DNA from 4 places in the Enterobacter sp. UPMP2060 genome. Region 2 is predicted to be linked to each of the others. Evidence: predicted binding sites of a transcription regulator. Region 2 holds the regulator's gene; each other region holds the start of a gene.
The links. Region 2 encodes sigma-54, which starts transcription at its own class of promoters, with help from an activator protein. Its sites were predicted from a motif close to GTTGGCACANNTTTCGCTNT; they were not measured.
Positions count from the first base shown of each region.

Region 1: glnK (P-II family nitrogen regulator) is a predicted target of sigma-54. The motif match lies at 1,946-1,965, and genes of this name have one in related genera.
Region 3: hypA (hydrogenase maturation nickel metallochaperone HypA) is a predicted target of sigma-54. The motif match lies at 2,411-2,430, and genes of this name have one in related genera.
Region 4: ACWKXN_RS00570 (amino acid ABC transporter substrate-binding protein) is a predicted target of sigma-54. The motif match lies at 3,073-3,092, and genes of this name have one in related genera.

Region 1 is NZ_JBSKJQ010000005.1:108,751-113,452, reverse strand. It holds gene ACWKXN_RS12870 (SmdA family multidrug ABC transporter permease/ATP-binding protein) at 1-21, shown strand, start outside; gene ACWKXN_RS12865 (SmdB family multidrug efflux ABC transporter permease/ATP-binding protein) at 14-1,795, shown strand; gene glnK (P-II family nitrogen regulator) at 2,016-2,354, shown strand; gene amtB (ammonium transporter AmtB) at 2,390-3,679, shown strand; gene tesB (acyl-CoA thioesterase II) at 3,871-4,702, opposite strand, start outside.
Region 2 is NZ_JBSKJQ010000007.1:112,757-117,458, forward strand. It holds gene lptA (lipopolysaccharide ABC transporter substrate-binding protein LptA) at 1-69, shown strand, start outside; gene lptB (LPS export ABC transporter ATP-binding protein) at 76-801, shown strand; gene rpoN (RNA polymerase factor sigma-54) at 849-2,282, shown strand; gene hpf (ribosome hibernation promoting factor) at 2,305-2,592, shown strand; gene ptsN (PTS IIA-like nitrogen regulatory protein PtsN) at 2,675-3,166, shown strand; gene rapZ (RNase adapter RapZ) at 3,212-4,066, shown strand; gene npr (PTS phosphocarrier protein NPr) at 4,063-4,335, shown strand; gene mtgA (monofunctional biosynthetic peptidoglycan transglycosylase) at 4,375-4,702, opposite strand, start outside.
Region 3 is NZ_JBSKJQ010000006.1:127,154-131,855, forward strand. It holds gene hycC (formate hydrogenlyase subunit 3) at 1-1,107, opposite strand, end outside; gene ACWKXN_RS14240 (4Fe-4S dicluster domain-containing protein) at 1,104-1,712, opposite strand; gene hycA (formate hydrogenlyase regulator HycA) at 1,783-2,247, opposite strand; gene hypA (hydrogenase maturation nickel metallochaperone HypA) at 2,459-2,809, shown strand; gene hypB (hydrogenase nickel incorporation protein HypB) at 2,813-3,676, shown strand; gene ACWKXN_RS14260 (HypC/HybG/HupF family hydrogenase formation chaperone) at 3,667-3,939, shown strand; gene hypD (hydrogenase formation protein HypD) at 3,942-4,702, shown strand, end outside.
Region 4 is NZ_JBSKJQ010000001.1:109,378-114,079, reverse strand. It holds gene ACWKXN_RS00590 (PhoH family protein) at 1-36, shown strand, start outside; gene ybeY (rRNA maturation RNase YbeY) at 33-500, shown strand; gene corC (CNNM family magnesium/cobalt transport protein CorC) at 590-1,468, shown strand; gene lnt (apolipoprotein N-acyltransferase) at 1,474-3,012, shown strand; gene ACWKXN_RS00570 (amino acid ABC transporter substrate-binding protein) at 3,365-4,270, shown strand; gene ACWKXN_RS00565 (amino acid ABC transporter permease) at 4,426-4,702, shown strand, end outside.

The sequences.
Region 1 (4,702 bases), on a different contig from region 2:
GAGGAGGCCGCCAATGCGTAAGATCGGAACGATGTGGCCGACGCTCAAACGTCTGCTGGCCTACGGCTCGCCGTGGCGTAAACCGCTCTCCGTGGCCGTGCTTCTACTCTGGATTGCGGCGATTGCTGAAGTGAGCGGTCCGCTGCTCATCAGCTATTTTATCGACAACATGGTCGCCAAAAGCTACCTTCCGCTGGGGCTGGTGGCGGGTTTAGGCGTGGCCTACGTTGGCCTGCAGCTGGCGGCGGCAGGGCTGCACTATGCGCAGTCGCTGCTGTTTAACCGCGCAGCCGTGGGCGTCGTTCAGCAGCTGCGTACGGATGTGATGGACGCGGCGCTTCGCCAGCCGCTCAGCGAGTTTGACATCCAGCCGGTCGGGCAGGTGATTTCGCGCGTGACCAACGATACCGAGGTAATCCGCGATCTGTACGTTACCGTGGTCGCGACGGTGTTACGCAGCGCGGCGCTGATTGGCGCGATGCTGGTGGCGATGTTCAGCCTCGACTGGCGCATGGCGCTGGTGGCGATCACCATCTTCCCGGCGGTGCTGATTGTCATGATCATTTACCAGCGCTACAGCACGCCGATCGTGCGTCGGGTGCGCGCGTATCTGGCCGACATTAACGATGGCTTCAACGAAGTGATCAACGGCATGAGCGTCATCCAGCAGTTCCGCCAGCAGGCGCGCTTTGGCGAACGCATGGGGGAAGCCAGCCGTTCGCACTACATGGCGCGTATGCAGACGCTGCGGCTTGATGGTTTCCTGCTGCGTCCGCTGCTGAGCCTTTTCTCGGCGCTGGTGCTTTGCGGGCTGCTGATGCTCTTCGGGCTGAGCTCAAACGGTACGATTGAAGTGGGCGTGCTGTACGCCTTTATCAGCTATCTCGGGCGTCTTAACGAGCCGTTGATCGAGCTTACCACCCAGCAATCGATGCTGCAGCAGGCGGTGGTCGCCGGTGAGCGCGTGTTTGAGCTGATGGACAGGCCGCGCCAGGCCTACGGCAATGACGAGCGACCTCTGCAAAGCGGGACTATCGCCTTTGATAACGTCTCGTTTGCCTATCGCGAAGACCGGCTGGTGCTGCAGGACATCACGCTTGACGTTCCGTCGCGCGGTTTCGTGGCGCTGGTAGGGCATACCGGCAGCGGTAAGAGCACGCTTGCCAGCCTGTTGATGGGCTATTACCCGGTCACGCACGGCGAAATCCGCCTCGATGGGCGCCCGCTCGCGTCTCTCAGCCACACCGTGTTGCGTAAAGGCGTCGCGATGGTGCAGCAGGATCCGGTCGTGCTGGCCGATACCTTCTACGCCAACGTGACCCTGGGGCGAGACTACTCCCAGGAGCAGGTCTGGGACGTGCTGGAAAAAGTGCAGCTGGCAGAGCTGGCGCGCGGGTTTAGCGATGGGATCAATACCAAACTGGGCGAGCAGGGGAACAATCTCTCCGTCGGGCAAAAGCAGCTCCTGGCGATGGCGCGGGTGCTGATTGAAACGCCGCAGATACTGATTCTGGATGAAGCCACGGCCAGTATTGACTCCGGCACCGAACAGGCCATTCAGCAGGCGCTGGCCGCCGTACGCGACCATACGGCGCTGGTGGTGATTGCCCACCGTCTTTCCACCATCGTCGATGCCGATACCATTCTGGTGTTACATCGCGGACAGGCCGTTGAACGCGGTACGCACCGTGAACTGCTGGAAGCCAAAGGGCGCTACTGGCAGATGTACCAGCTGCAGCTGGCGGGCGAAGAGCTGGCGGCCAGCGTGCGTGATGAAGAGTCGCTTAGCGCCTGATGCACCAAAATGAGGCGACGCGCTAACAGTCATTCCTGTTGGTGCAAAACTGAAACGCACCGTGCACCGGCATGGTGCGTTTTTTTTCACCTGTTCGTTTATTACGGCCGCGTAATGCTCTGTGCGCCGCCGTTCCCCCTCGTTTTCATTTCTGGCACACCCCTTGCAATACCTTCTGCGTAAGCTGCGGCCATTACCGAATTCTGACTGGAGGGGATCTATGAAGCTGGTTACGGTTGTAATCAAACCATTCAAACTCGAAGACGTGCGTGAAGCGTTGTCTTCAATGGGTATTCAGGGACTGACTGTCACCGAAGTGAAAGGCTTTGGTCGTCAGAAGGGTCATGCCGAGCTTTATCGCGGGGCGGAATACAGCGTTAACTTTCTGCCAAAAGTAAAAATTGATGTCGCGATTGCTGACGATCAGCTTGATGAAGTCATTGATGTCATTAGCAAAGCGGCCTATACCGGCAAAATTGGCGACGGCAAAATTTTCGTTGCCGAACTGCAGCGCGTCATTCGCATCCGTACCGGCGAATCTGACGAAGCGGCATTGTAAATAACGCCTGGCACACAGTGATAGGGATCGAGAAAATGAAGATAGCAACACTTAAAACGGGTCTGGGTTCGCTGGCGCTGCTGCCGGGCCTGGCGCTGGCTGCTACCCCTGCGGTGGTCGACAAAGCCGATAACGCCTTTATGATGATCAGCACCGCGCTGGTGCTGTTCATGTCAATTCCGGGCATTGCGCTGTTCTACGGCGGCCTGATCCGTGGCAAAAACGTTCTCTCCATGCTGACGCAGGTTGCCGTGACGTTCGCACTGGTCTGCGTCCTATGGGTGGTTTACGGTTACTCGCTGGCCTTCGGTACGGGCAACGCGTTCTTTGGTAACTTCGACTGGGTGATGCTGAAAAATATTGAGCTGACCGCGCTGATGGGCAGTTTCTATCAGTACATCCACGTTGCGTTCCAGGGCTCCTTCGCCTGTATTACCGTCGGGCTGATTGTGGGCGCGCTCGCCGAGCGTATTCGTTTCTCTGCCGTGCTGATCTTCGTGGTGGTCTGGATGACGCTCTCCTATGTGCCGATTGCGCACATGGTCTGGGGTGGCGGTCTGCTGGCAACGCACGGCGCGCTGGACTTCGCGGGCGGTACCGTTGTACACATCAACGCCGCGGTAGCGGGTCTGGTGGGTGCCTACCTGATTGGCAAACGCGTGGGCTTCGGTAAAGAAGCGTTTAAACCGCACAACCTGCCGATGGTGTTTACCGGTACGGCTATCCTCTACTTTGGCTGGTTTGGCTTCAACGCCGGCTCGGCAAGTGCAGCAAACGAAATCGCCGCGCTGGCCTTCGTGAACACCGTTGTGGCCACGGCGGGTGCAATCCTCTCCTGGGTGTTTGGCGAGTGGGCGGTACGCGGTAAACCTTCTTTGCTGGGTGCCTGTTCGGGTGCCATTGCCGGTCTGGTTGGCATTACGCCAGCGTGTGGTTATGTCGGCGTGGGTGGCGCGCTGCTGGTCGGTCTGGTGTCCGGTCTGGCGGGTCTGTGGGGCGTGACCGCACTGAAACGTGTGCTGCGCGTTGACGACCCATGCGATGTGTTTGGTGTTCACGGCGTGTGCGGCATCGTAGGTTGTATCATGACCGGTATCTTTGCCGCGAAGTCGCTCGGTGGCGTGGGCTACGCAGAAGGCGTGACCATGGTTCATCAGGTGCTGGTGCAGCTGGAAAGTATTGCAATCACCGTTGTCTGGTCTGCCGTTGTGGCCTTCATTGGCTATAAGCTGGCGGATATGACGGTGGGTCTGCGCGTACCGGAAGAGCAGGAGCGCGAAGGCCTGGACGTCAACAGCCACGGCGAGAATGCGTATAACGCATAATAAACAGCAAAACGGCAACCTTTGGTTGCCGTTTTTAATGTGTATTCCCTCTCCCCGTGGGAGAGGGTCAGGGTGAGGGCATCAGGCCGTACAAGGCAAAAGCAAAACGGCAACCTTTGGTTGCCGTTTTTAATGTGTATCCCCTCTCCCCGTGGGAGAGGGTCAGGGTGAGGGCATCAGGCCGTACACAATCACCCGCGATTACGCATCACCCCTTCCTGCACCGTAGACGCGACCAGCACGCCGTCCTGAGTATAAAACTCCCCGCGCACAAACCCGCGCGCGCTCGACGCTGACGTACTCTCCACGCTGTAAAGCAGCCACTCATTCATGTTGAACGGACGGTGGAACCACATGGAGTGATCGATCGTCGCGACCTGCATCCCTTTTTCCAGGAAACCAACCCCGTGCGGCTGCAGCGCCACCGGCAGGAAGTTGAAATCTGACGCATAGCCGAGCAGATACTGATGCACGCGGAAATCTTCCGGCACGCTCCCGTTGGCACGGATCCAGACCTGGCGTTTCGGCTCGGCGGTATGGCCTTTCATCGGGTTGTGGAACTCAACCGGGCGGATCTCCAGCGGCTTATCGCAGAGAAACTTCTCTTTGACCTGCGGCGGAAGCAGATGCGCCAGCGCGCGGGCGATATCCGTCTCTGATTTTAAAGAGTCGGGCGACGGAGCCGGGGGCATCACTTTTTGATGCTCATAGCCGGGTTCCGGCGCCTGGAAAGAGGCGGTCATGTAAAAGATCGGCTTGCCGTTTTGAATAGCTGCTACGCGGCGCGCGCTGAAGCTGTTGCCGTCTCGCAGGACTTCAACGTCATACACAATCGGTTTTGCGCTATCGCCAGGGCGTAAGAAGTAGCTGTGGAACGAATGCACCAGACGGTCTGCCGGGACAGTCTCCTTTGCTGCGTACAGCGCTTGTCCAACGACTTGCCCCCCGAAGACCTGGCGTAAGCCGAGATCTTCGCTCTGTCCGCGAAAGAGTCCTTCCTCAATTTTTTCCAGATTCAGTAAT
Region 2 (4,702 bases):
GTCCTGGTTCCGTCGCAGCTGCAGGACAAAGGCAAAGGCCAGGCCCCGGCACAGAAGAAGAGTAACTAATTCGTTATGGCAACATTAACTGCAAAAAATCTCGCGAAGGCCTACAAGGGCCGCCGTGTCGTAGAAGATGTCAGTCTGACCGTCAACTCCGGCGAAATCGTGGGGCTGCTTGGCCCTAACGGTGCGGGTAAAACCACCACTTTCTACATGGTCGTTGGCATTGTGCCGCGCGATGCCGGCAACATTATTATTGACGATGAAGACATCAGCCTTCTGCCGCTGCACGCGCGCGCGCGTCGCGGGATCGGCTACCTGCCGCAGGAAGCCTCCATTTTCCGTCGTCTTAGCGTTTACGATAACCTGATGGCGGTCCTGGAAATTCGTAACGATCTGACCAGCGAACAGCGTCAGGATCGTGCCAACGAGTTGATGGAAGAGTTCCACATTGAGCATCTGCGCGACAGCCTCGGTCAGGCACTCTCCGGGGGTGAACGCCGTCGTGTTGAGATTGCACGTGCGCTGGCCGCAAACCCGAAATTTATCCTTCTGGATGAACCGTTTGCGGGCGTTGACCCGATCTCGGTTATCGACATTAAACGCATCATTGAACACCTGCGTGACAGCGGGCTTGGCGTACTGATCACCGACCACAACGTCCGTGAAACGCTGGCCGTGTGTGAACGCGCGTATATTGTCAGCCAGGGCAATCTGATCGCCCACGGTACGCCGCAACAGATCCTCGAAGACGATCATGTTAAGCGCGTCTATCTTGGGGAAGACTTCAGACTCTGATAGGGTAGAGGTAACGTAACGCCGAACCGGAGAAAAACGCTCTGAACATGAAGCAAGGTTTGCAATTAAGGCTCAGCCAACAACTGGCAATGACGCCGCAGCTACAGCAGGCAATTCGCCTGTTGCAACTGTCCACGTTAGAACTTCAGCAGGAGCTCCAGCAGGCGCTGGACAGCAACCCCCTGCTGGAACAAACCGATCTTCATGACGAGGTAGATACTCAGCAGTCACAGGATACAGAAGCGCTCGACACCGCGGATGCACTCGAACAAAAAGAGATGCCCGACGAGCTACCGCTGGATGCCAGCTGGGATGAAATCTACACCGCCGGAACCCCTTCCGGTACGCGTGCAGACTACCAGGATGATGAGCTACCGGTCTATCAGGGAGAAACCACCCAGTCGCTGCAGGATTACCTGATGTGGCAGGTGGAACTTACCCCCTTCTCCGATACCGACCGCGCGATTGCCACCTCAATTGTCGATGCCGTTGACGACACCGGCTATTTGACCGTCACGCTGGACGATATCCTGGAAAGCATGGGCGACGAAGAGATTGAACTTGAGGAGATCGAAGCCGTTCTGAAGCGCATCCAGCGTTTCGATCCGGTAGGCGTGGCCGCAAAAGATCTGCGCGACTGCCTGCTGATCCAGCTTTCTCAGTTCAGCAAAGAGACGCCATGGCTCGACGAGGCGCGCTTAATCATCAGCGATCATCTGGATCTGTTGGCCAACCACGATTTCCGCAGCCTGATGCGCGTCACGCGCCTGAAGGAAGAGGTGCTGAAAGAAGCGGTGAATCTGATCCAGTCACTCGATCCCCGCCCGGGACAGTCGATCCAAACCAGCGAGCCCGAGTACGTGATCCCGGATGTGCTGGTCAGAAAACACAATGACCGCTGGGTCGTTGAACTGAACTCAGACAGCATCCCTCGCCTGCAAATCAACCAGCAGTATGCCTCCATGTGCACCAGCGCGCGTAACGACTCCGACAATCAATATATTCGTAGCAATCTTCAGGAAGCGCGATGGTTGATCAAAAGTCTGGAGAGCCGAAATGATACGCTGCTGCGCGTCAGCCGCTGTATTGTCGAACAGCAGCAGGCGTTCTTTGAGCAGGGCGAAGAGTATATGAAACCGATGGTACTGGCGGATATCGCCCAGGCCGTCGAAATGCATGAATCAACCATTTCCCGTGTCACCACGCAGAAGTATCTGCACAGTCCACGCGGTATATTTGAGCTTAAGTATTTCTTCTCCAGCCATGTGAATACCGAGGGCGGCGGCGAAGCGTCGTCAACGGCCATTCGTGCCCTGGTGAAGAAGTTGATCGCCGCGGAGAACCCCGCGAAGCCACTAAGCGACAGTAAGTTAACCACCATGCTGTCCGATCAGGGTATTATGGTGGCACGTCGTACTGTTGCGAAGTATCGAGAGTCTTTATCCATTCCGCCGTCCAACCAGCGTAAACAGCTGGTCTGACACAACCGATAAGGAAGACACTATGCAGCTCAACATCACTGGACAAAACGTCGAAATTACTGAGGCTTTACGCGACTTCGTGAACGCGAAGTTTGCAAAACTCGAGCAGTATTTCGAAAGGATCAATCAGGTCTATATTGTGTTGAAAGTGGAGAAAGTGACTCATATCTCGGATGCCACCCTGCATGTTAACGGGGGTGAACTGCATGCCAGTGCGGAAGGGCAAGACATGTACGCTGCTATCGACGGCTTGATTGATAAGCTTGCACGACAGCTCAATAAACATAAAGATAAACTGAAACAACACTAATTGTCCGGGCAGTTAACGGGTGCAGGACGGCCTGTTGTGAAACACAACAGGCCATTTGTACAGTTAGCGCTTAGGTGAAATTATGATGAACAACGATTCCGCTCTTCAACTGAGCAATGTCCTTAACCAGGAATGTACCCGCAGTGCGGTTCACTGCCAGAGCAAAAAACGTGCGCTGGAGATCATCAGTGAACTGGCTGCCAAACAGCTGGGCCTGCCGCCGCAGGTGGTGTTCGAAGCGATTCTGACCCGTGAAAAAATGGGCAGTACCGGTATCGGCAACGGCATCGCGATCCCGCACGGCAAACTGGAAGAGGATACCCTGCGTGCCGTTGGTGTGTTTGTGCAGCTTGAAACACCCATCGCCTTCGATGCCATTGATAACCAGCCCGTCGATCTCCTCTTCGCGCTGCTGGTACCTGCCGACCAGACGAAAACCCATCTGCATACGCTGTCGCTGGTCGCAAAACGTCTGGCCGATAAAACCATTTGCCGTCGACTGCGCTCGGCCCAAAGTGATGAAGAGCTCTATCAAATTATCACTGAAGCAGAAGGCAATCAGGATGATGCATAACCAGGAGATGGCCTTCACATCTGTTGTCCTGAGGAGAAACGGAACATGGTGCTGATGATTGTCAGTGGCCGTTCAGGGTCGGGGAAATCCGTTGCTCTGCGCGCCCTGGAAGACATGGGTTTTTACTGCGTCGATAACCTGCCGGTCGTGTTGTTACCCGATCTGGCCCGCACGCTGGCGGAGAGACAAACCTCTGCCGCGGTCAGTATCGACGTTCGTAACATGCCTGAATCGCCAGAGATCTTCGAACAGGCCATGAGCAACCTGCCTGACGCGTTCTCGCCTCAGCTGCTGTTCCTCGATGCAGACCGCAATACGCTGATCCGCCGCTACAGCGATACCCGTCGTTTGCACCCGCTATCCAGCAAGAACCTCTCTCTGGAGAGCGCTATCGATGAAGAGAGCGACCTGCTGGAGCCGCTGCGTTCTCGTGCCGACCTGATTGTCGACACCTCTGAGATGTCCGTTCACGAGCTGGCGGAAATGCTGCGTACCCGGCTGTTGGGTAAACGCGAGCGCGAACTGACGATGGTGTTCGAATCCTTCGGCTTTAAGCACGGTATTCCGATTGATGCGGATTACGTTTTCGACGTGCGCTTCCTGCCGAACCCGCACTGGGATCCAAAACTGCGTCCAATGACCGGTCTGGATAAGCCGGTGGCGGCGTTCCTCGACCGGCACACAGAAGTACACAATTTTATCTACCAGACGCGAAGCTACCTTGAGCTATGGTTACCTATGCTGGAGACAAACAATCGTAGCTACCTGACGGTGGCGATTGGCTGTACCGGCGGTAAACATCGTTCGGTTTACATCGCCGAACAGCTGGCCGACTATTTCCGCTCGCGCGGGAAGAACGTTCAGTCCCGTCATCGCACGCTGGAAAAACGTAAAACATGACCGTAAAACAAACCGTTGAGATCACCAACAAGCTGGGTATGCATGCACGCCCGGCGATGAAGCTGTTTGAGCTGATGCAGGGTTTCGATGCAGAGGTTCTGCTGCGGAATGACGAAGGCACCGAAGCGGAAGCGAACAGCGTGATCGCGCTGCTGATGCTGGATTCCGCCAAAGGGCGCCAGATTGAAGTAGAAGCCACCGGCCCTCAGGAAGAGGAAGCGCTGGCGGCGGTGATTGCCCTGTTTAACGCAGGGTTCGACGAAGATTAAGGTCTGCTATTCAGGCGGGTAGCGCTGCGCTTACCCGCCCTACATAAGATTATTACGCTGCATAAACTCCTCTCCACCCAGCTGATTCATCTGGCGCATAATCCACGCCTGTCGGCTTCGCACGTACCCTGATGGGGCACTGGCCTTAAAGCGGATAGGGTTCGGTAACACAGCGGCCAATAGCGCTGCTTCTGACATGCTCAGACGGCTGGCTGGCTTATTGAAATACCGCTGTGCGGCAGCTTCCACGCCAAATATGCCGTCGCCAAACTCAGCGACGTTGAGATAGACGGTCAGAATGCGTTTTTTGCTCCAGACCGTTTCCATCCCCAGGGTCAACCCTGCTTCCAGCCCTTTTCGCAACCAG
Region 3 (4,702 bases), on a different contig from region 2:
CAGCATGGCCAGCGAAATCACCGGCATCTTTTTGCCAATCCCGCCCAGCTTTTCGATATCCCGATGACCGGTGCGGAACCAGACGCTGCCCGCGCCGAGGAACAGAGTGCTTTTAAACAGGCTGTGGTTGACGAGGTGATAAAGACCGCCGATAAACCCGGCGGCAATCAGCGCCGGATGATTAAGCGCCAGCCCGGTCACGCCCGCGCCAATACCGAGAAGGATAATGCCGATATTTTCCAGAGTGTGGTACGCCAGCAGGCGCTGGATGTTGTGCTCCATCAGCGCGTACAGGCCGCCGACGAACGCGGTAATCATTCCGGCGACCAGCAGCACGACGCCCCACCACAGCGGCGGTTGTCCGCCGGTCAGCGTAATCGCCAGAATCCCGAACAGACCCACTTTCATCACCACCGCAGAAAACAGCGCGGCAGCGGGCGCGGAGGCATTCGCATGCGCCTGCGGCACCCAGCCGTGCAGCGGGATGATGCCGGCGAGCAGGCCAAAGCCGAGCACGCCCAGCAGCCAGACGTCGTTCCCCAGCGGATGGCCGTTGAGCGCAGCGAAGTCCAGCGTGCCGAAGCGGTGCCACACCAGCCAGCAGGCCAGCGCCAGCAGCAGCGTCCCGAGGCGTCCCAGCGCAAACCACAGCTTGCCGGAGGTGCTGCAGCCGGTCAGGAACACGCCGCACAGCGCCATGATTTCCGCCATCACCACCAGCGCGCCGAGGTTGCTGGCAATAACGGTGCAGACCGCCGCCGCCATCAGCAGGTTAACCAGCAGGCCGTTAGCCCTGGCGTGCGGATGGCGGTGCCAGTCGATATTGAACAGGCTGATAAACAGCCCGCACAGGCCAAACGTCACCAGCCAGATGGCGTTCAGCGGCGTGATCTCAACCGTGTGGCGAATCAGCGGCATCACGGCCTCTGCGGACTGGCCGCCGAGCAGGACAACGCCGCCTGCCGCCAGCGTCATCAGGCTAGCAACCGCCCCGCCGATCCCGGCGATCGCGCCGCTCAGAGTTTTATGGAATGAGAAGATCAGCGCCAGAACAGCGGCGGCAGCAAAACAGGCTACCGCGCTGGTAATCATCATCGCCGCGTTCATTTCGCCCCCTCGTTAAGCGCCTGTAGCAGAGAAAGGTCGCCAAAATCACTGTTGATGGTCAGCTCGCGTTTACGCTTGCTGGTACGGGCGATGTCGCGAATGTTAACCAGAATCAACGCCTTAGTCGGGCAGGTTCGCACGCAGGCCGGGCCCTGCTCATCGAAGCTGCACAGGTCGCATTTCACCGCAACGGCACGGATGCCGGGCACCCAGTCCAGCAGCGTACTTACGCGTGCCGGAGCCGGTGGCGCGGGCGGGGCTTTTGGCGAGTTGGCGTTCGCCGGAATATGCAGCGGACGGCTGCCGGAAAATTCAATCGCGCCGAACGGGCAGGCAATGCCGCACAGCTTGCAGCTTACGCACAGGCTTTCGTTCAGCTGGACAGCGCCATCAACGCGGGTGATGGCATTCACAGGGCAGACGCCCGCGCAGGGGGCGTCTTCACAGTGATGGCAGAGCTGCGGGGCAGACTCTTTTTCATTACGCATGACGTGCAGGCGCGGCATGGACTGCAGCCCATGCAGGCGATGCGTTTCCGAGCACGCCGCCTCACAGGTTCGACAGCCAATACAGACCGTCGAGTCAGCAATTACAAAACGGTTCACCGGGTTATCCTCTGGTGATAGTCATTTTTGACGAAAAACTGTCTTGTCGACACTTCTCGACACGCAGGAGTCAGGCCACGTTCGCTGAGGTATTTCCATCCATCAGCTGCTTCAGGTTGACCGGAAGATCGTGTTCAACGGCGGCGTACAGGCCGTTATAGACCGGCGCGATTTTTTCCAGATAGTGCTCCAGCACCTGCTGGCGATCGCGGTTGCTGACGTGGCCGTCCACCATGCCATCGGCCATCAGCTGCGCCTTCGCAATACACTGTTTTTCGCCGTCTTTTGTCTCGAGGTGGTACTCAATGGTGTGGCTGTTGAAGTTATCCGCCAGGGTAACGTTAATGGTGAAATGGCCGAACAGGACAAAGCGCATATCGCCCTGCGCCGCGCAGCTCATCGCGTGGTGAAGACGCGCTTTCGAGAGGGTGATGCCCTGAACCAGAGAGTTGCAGTAGAGGTGCCACTGGTCCTGCAGCTGCTGATGACGCTGCGCGATGTAATCCGCTTTTTCGCTGATTTCCCAAATAGTCATAGAAGGTATCCGGTTAATGGAGATAGCGGCTGTTAAGCAGATTCCATGCCAGTTTTTATCTTGCTGATTTTAAATAGATTTAATTACAAAACCGCTGTCAACGCCGCGGTGTCGACGTGTCATTTCGACAGCGTTGACATCGTCACGCCTTAACAAAAATCAAGCTGGCACCGTTATTGCATTCAATGGCGCAATTCATTGAGGAGGCGTCATGCACGAAATCACCCTCTGCCAGCGGGCTCTGGAACTTATCGAACAGCAGGCAGTGCAAAACCACGCGAAGCGCGTCACCGGCGTCTGGCTGAAGGTCGGGGCGTTTTCCTGCGTCGAGACCAGCGCCCTGCATTTCTGTTTTGAGCTGGTGTGTCGCGGCACGCTGGCGGAAGGCTGCGAGCTCCATATCGAAGAGCAGCAGGCGGAGTGCTGGTGCGAGCAGTGCCAGCAGTACGTCACCCTGCTGTCATCAAAGGTTCAGCGCTGTCCGCAGTGTCAGAGCACCGGTCTTCGCATCGTGGCGGACGACGGCATGCAGATCCAACGCCTCGAAATCGAGAAGGAGTAAAGTATGTGTAGCACCTGCGGTTGCGCCGAAGGCAACCTGTATATAGAAGGGGATGAACACCGTCCCCATTCCGCGTTTCGCTCCGCGCCCTTTTCGCCAGCCCCGCGGCCAGCTGCGGCTTTAACCGGTATCACCTTCTCCCCGCAACGCTCCGCTGCGGGCGATCTGCACTACGGCCACGGCGAAGCGGGTACCCACGCGCCGGGCATCAGCCAGCGCCAGATGCTGGAGGTGGAAATCAACGTGCTGGACAAAAATAACCAGATCGCCGCCCGCAACCGCGCGCGCTTTGCCACCCGCAAACAGCTGGTGCTGAACCTGGTCTCCAGCCCCGGCTCCGGCAAAACCACGCTGTTAACGGAAACGCTCAAACGCCTGAACGGGCGCGTCTCCTGCGCGGTGATCGAAGGCGACCAGCAAACCGTTAACGACGCGGCGCGCATTCGCGAAACCGGCACCCCGGCGATTCAGGTCAATACCGGCAAAGGCTGCCACCTGGATGCGCAGATGATTGCCGACGCCGCCCCGCGTCTGCCGCTGGCGGATAACGGCATTCTGTTTATTGAAAACGTCGGCAACCTGGTCTGCCCGGCAAGCTTCGATCTGGGCGAACGCCACAAGGTGGCGGTGCTTTCGGTGACCGAAGGCGAAGACAAGCCGCTGAAGTACCCGCATATGTTTGCCGCCGCCTCCATCATGCTGCTGAACAAAGTCGACCTGCTGCCGTACCTGAACTTCGACGTGGATAAGTGCCTGTCCTGCGCCCGGGAAGTGAATCCCGAGATTGAGATCCTGCTGGTCTCCGCCACGCGCGGCGACGGCATGGACGCCTGGCTGAACTGGCTGGAGAGTGAACGATGTGCATAGGCGTACCGGGACAAATCCATTCCATTGACGGGAACCAGGCCAAAGTGGAGGTCTGCGGCATCCTGCGCGACGTGGACCTGACGCTGGTGGGCAGCAGCGATGAAACGGGCGCATCGCGTCTCGGCCAGTGGGTGCTCGTCCACGTGGGGTTTGCCATGAGCGTGATTAACGAAGCGGAAGCCCGCGACACGCTGGATGCCCTGCAAAACATGTTCGACGTGGAGCCGGACGTGGGCGCGCTGCTGTACGGCGAGGAGCGTTAGCCATGCGTTACGTTGATGAATACCGCGCGCCCGAGCAGGTGCTGCAGCTTATCGGGCACCTGAAAACGCGCGCGGCGCTGCTGAACTACACGAAAGAGAGACCGCTGCGGATCATGGAGGTGTGCGGCGGACATACGCACGCCATCTTCAAATTTGGCCTCGACCAGCTGCTGCCGGAGAACATCGAGTTTATCCACGGCCCCGGCTGCCCGGTGTGCGTGCTGCCGATGGGGCGCATCGACAGCTGCATCGAAATTGCCAGCCAGCCCGACGTCATTTTCTGCACCTTTGGCGACGCGATGCGCGTGCCGGGGAAAAACGGCTCGCTGCTGCAGGCGAAAGCGCGCGGGGCCGACATCCGGAACGTCTATTCGCCGATGGATGCCCTGACGCTGGCGGAGGACAACCCCGCGCGCAAGGTGGTGTTTTTTGGTCTGGGGTTTGAAACCACCATGCCCGCCACCGCCATCACGCTGCAGCAGGCGAAAGCGCGCGGCGTCGGGAATTTTTTCTTCTTCTGCCAGCACATTACGCTCATTCCCACGCTGCGCAGCCTGCTGGAAGAGCCGGGAAACGGCATTGACGCCTTTCTGGCACCGGGGCATGTCAGCATGGTAATTGGCACAGACGCCTACGGTTTTATCGCTGAACAGTACAATCGTCCGTTAGTGGTCGCTGGTTTCGAACCACTTGATCTACTGCAAGGTGTCACCATGCTGGTTGAGCAGAAAATAGCGGCCCTGAGTACCGTGGAAAACCAGTA
Region 4 (4,702 bases), on a different contig from region 2:
CGTAAGCGCGAAGCGCAGGAGCAAGAACAGAAATGAGTCAGGTGATCCTCGATTTACAGCTGGCCTGTGAAGACAATTCCGGCATGCCAGATGAGGCACAGTTTCAGAAATGGCTGGATGCCGTTATTCCTCAGTTTCAGGAAGAATCAGAAGTGACGATTCGCCTGGTGGATGAAGCGGAAAGCCATGAGCTTAACCTGACCTATCGCGGGAAAGATAAGCCGACCAACGTGCTCTCATTCCCGTTCGAAGCGCCGCCGGGCATTGAGATGCCGCTGCTGGGCGATCTGATCATCTGCCGTCAGGTGGTTGAGCAGGAAGCCAAAGAGCAGCAAAAGCCGCTTGAGGCCCACTGGGCGCATATGGTGGTACACGGCAGCCTGCACCTGCTCGGCTACGATCACATTGAAGATGACGAAGCGGAAGAGATGGAGTCCCTCGAGACAGAGATAATGCTTGCTCTGGGCTATGAGGATCCGTACATTGCCGAGAAAGAATAGTCCGTCACCTGACGGACTCACATGCCGCCACGAAAGGACATCGCGTGGCGGTAAACGTTGAACTAACAAGAGAACCCTTAACAAACGCCATGAGCGACGACAATTCACACAGTAGCGACACGACAACCAGTAAAAAGGGATTTTTCTCCCTCATTCTGAACCAGCTTTTCCACGGCGAACCCAAAAACCGTGATGAACTGCTGGAGCTGATTCGTGATTCCGGGCAGAACGACCTTATCGACGAAGATACGCGCGAAATGCTCGAAGGGGTTATGGACATCGCCGACCAGCGCGTTCGCGATATCATGATCCCCCGCTCGCAGATGATCACCCTGAAACGTAACCAGACCCTGGACGAGTGCCTCGATGTGATCATCGAATCCGCTCACTCGCGTTTCCCGGTCATCAGCGAAGACAAAGATCACATCGAAGGGATTTTGATGGCCAAAGATCTGCTGCCGTTTATGCGCAGCGATGCCGAAGCCTTCAGCATGGAAAAAGTGTTACGCCAGGCCGTGGTTGTGCCGGAAAGTAAACGTGTGGATCGGATGCTGAAAGAGTTTCGCTCTCAGCGTTACCACATGGCGATTGTTATTGATGAGTTTGGTGGCGTTTCCGGTCTGGTCACGATCGAGGATATTCTTGAGCTGATCGTGGGCGAAATTGAAGACGAGTATGACGAAGAAGAAGATATCGACTTCCGTCAGCTTAGCCGCCACACCTGGACCGTGCGCGCGCTGGCCTCCATCGAGGACTTCAACGACGCCTTCGGTACCCACTTCAGCGATGAAGAGGTCGATACCATTGGCGGGCTGGTGATGCAGGCCTTTGGCCACCTCCCGGCGCGCGGTGAGACCGTTGACATTGACGGTTACCAGTTCAAAGTGGCAATGGCCGACAGCCGACGTATTATACAGGTTCACGTCAGAACGCCGGACGACTCACCGGTGCCAAAACTGGAAGATTAATGTAAATGGCATTTGCCCCACTGCTTGAACGCCAGCGCATCCGTTTGCTGCTGGCGCTGTTACTCGGAGCCAGCGGTACGCTGGCTTTTTCTCCTTACGATATCTGGCCCGCCGCCATTCTCTCCCTGATGGGGCTTCAGGGCCTGACCCTGAATCGTCGTCCGGTACAGGCTGCGGCTATCGGTTACTTCTGGGGACTGGGGCTGTTTGGCTCAGGCATCAACTGGGTCTATGTCAGCATCGCCCAATTTGGCGGTATGCCTGGCCCGGTTAACGTCTTCCTGGTGGTATTGCTCGCCGCGTATCTCTCGCTCTATACCGGTCTGTTCGCCGGTATCCTTTCTCGCCTGTGGCCAAAAACCACCTGGCTGCGCGTCGCCATTGCCGCGCCGGTGGTCTGGCAGATAACCGAGTTCCTGCGCGGCTGGGTGCTGACGGGCTTCCCGTGGCTGCAGTTCGGCTACAGCCAGATTGACGGCCCCCTGAAGGGTCTGGCGCCGGTAATGGGCGTTGAGGCCATCAACTTCCTGCTGATGGTGGTCAGCGGCCTGCTGGTCCTGGCGCTGGTCCAGCGCTGCTGGAAACCGCTGGCTGTGGCGCTGGTGCTGTTTGCCCTGCCCTTCCCGCTGCGTTATATCCAGTGGTTCACGCCCGAGCCAGAGCGCGCCATGCAGGTTTCCATGGTGCAGGGGAATATTCCGCAGTCTATGAAGTGGGATGAGAAAGAGCTGCTGAATACGCTGAAGATCTACGCCAACGCCACCGAAGAGGTGATGGGTAAATCCCAGCTGATTATCTGGCCGGAATCTGCGATCCCCGATCTGGAAATTAACCAGCAGCCGTTCCTCAACATGATGAACGACCTGCTGCTGGCGCGCGGCAGCACGCTGATCACCGGGATTGTCGATGCGCGTCTGAATCAGCAGAACCGCTACGACACCTACAACAGCATCATTACGCTCGGGAAAGATAGCGAGTACAGCTACCACTCCACTGACCGGTACAACAAGAACCACCTGGTGCCGTTTGGTGAATTTGTCCCGCTGGAGTCGATTCTGCGCCCGCTGGCCCCGTTCTTTGACCTGCCGATGTCCTCTTTCAGCCGCGGCCCGTACGTACAGCCTCAGCTGCACGCGCACGGCCTGGCCCTGACGGCGGCCATCTGCTACGAAATCATTCTCGGCGAGCAGGTACGCGATAACTTCCGCCCGGATACTGACTATCTGCTGACCATCTCCAACGACGCCTGGTTTGGTAAGTCAATCGGCCCGTGGCAGCACTTCCAGATGGCACGTATGCGCTCTCTGGAGCTGGCGCGTCCGCTGCTGCGCAGCACCAACAACGGCATCACCGCCGTGATTGGTCCGCAGGGCGAGATTCAGGCGATGATCCCGCAGTTTACCCGTGAGGTACTGACCACTAAAGTCACGCCAACCACCGGGCTGACGCCATACGCGCGCACCGGCAACTGGCCGCTGTGGATACTGACCGTGCTGTTCGGCTTTGGCGCGGTGCTGATGAGCCTGCGTCAGCGTCGGAAATAACCTTCCCTTCTGTTGCCGGGTGGCGTAGCCGCCACCCGACAATTTTCTCCAGAGTCCCATCCTGGCACGCCTATTGCTTTGTTTATTCAGGTAAACGCAGTTTGGCTTAACGTGCAACTTTGTCGCACCAGCGTAGATCATCGGCAGCACCGAAACGGTGCAACGGGAGATATTTGCCTCTGAATGGTGCGGCGCGCTTCGCAAAAATAAACAATAACGCAGCAAAATCTTTACATTAAGCCAGACTAAATGTTAACAAGCTTGCATAACACTGCACTCGCACTGCGCGAGATATAACAACATCACAATGGGTATCAATGCGTCGCTGGCGCTGATAAAAAAGGAGTTGGGTATGCAATTACGTAAACTGGCCACAGCAATGCTGGTTATGGGAATGTCTGCAGGCGTGGTTCACGCTGAAGATGCTCCGGCAGCAGGCAGCACTCTCGACAAGATTGCCAAAAACGGCGTCATCGTGGTCGGCCACCGTGAATCTTCAGTCCCGTTCTCTTACTACGACAACACGCAAAAAGTCGTGGGCTATTCACAGGATTACTCCAACGCCATCGTTGAAGCTGTGAAGAAAAAGCTGAACAAACCTGACCTGCAGGTGAAGCTGATCCCAATCACTTCACAGAACCGTATTCCACTGCTGCAAAACGGCACCTTTGACTTCGAGTGTGGCTCCACCACCAACAACCTCGAGCGTCAGAAACAGGCTGCCTTCTCTGACACCATCTTTGTCGTGGGCACTCGTCTGCTGACGAAGAAAGGCGGCGAGATCAAAGACTTCGCTGACCTGAAAGGCAAAGCGGTTGTTGTGACCTCCGGTACCACGTCAGAAGTGCTGCTGCATAAGCTGAACGACGAGAAGAAAATGGATATGCGCATCATCAGCGCGAAAGACCATGGCGACTCCTTCCGTACCCTGGAAAGCGGTCGTGCCGTCGCGTTTATGATGGATGACGCCCTGCTGGCGGGCGAACGTGCGAAAGCGAAGAAACCAGACAACTGGGATATCGTCGGTACCGCGCAGTCCAAAGAAGCCTACGGCTGTATGCTGCGTAAAGACGATCCGCAGTTCAAAAAGCTGATCGATGACACCATCGCTCAGGTGCAGACCTCCGGCGAAGCGGAAAAATGGTTCGACAAATGGTTCAAGAACCCGATTCCACCAAAAAACCTGAACATGAATTTTGAACTGTCTGACGACATGAAAGCGCTGTTCAAATCTCCAAATGACAAGGCTCTTAACTAATTAGAACAACAGGGGCGGGATCTCCTGCCCTCTCGATTGTCGGGAAGCATGGACAGACTATACGTTGAGTGGTCGTTCCCCACTCAGCGCGAAAAATGAGCTTCTCACCAATCTTCGAGGGTAGCGCTGCTACCCTTTTTTTTCTGGAGTTTATTATGTCAATAGACTGGAACTGGGGCATATTCCTGCAACAAGCCCCGTTCGGCAACACCACCTATCTTGGCTGGCTGTGGAGCGGCTTTCAGGTCACCGTGGCACTATCGATAACGGCGTGGATTATCGCGTTTCTTGTCGGTTCTCTGTTCGGTATTCTGCGCACCGTCCCTAACCGTTTTCTTTCAACGCTTGGCACCCTGTATGTGGAACTGTTCCGTAACGTTCCGCTGATCGTGCAATTCTTTACCTGGTATCTGGTCATCCCGGAACTGCTGC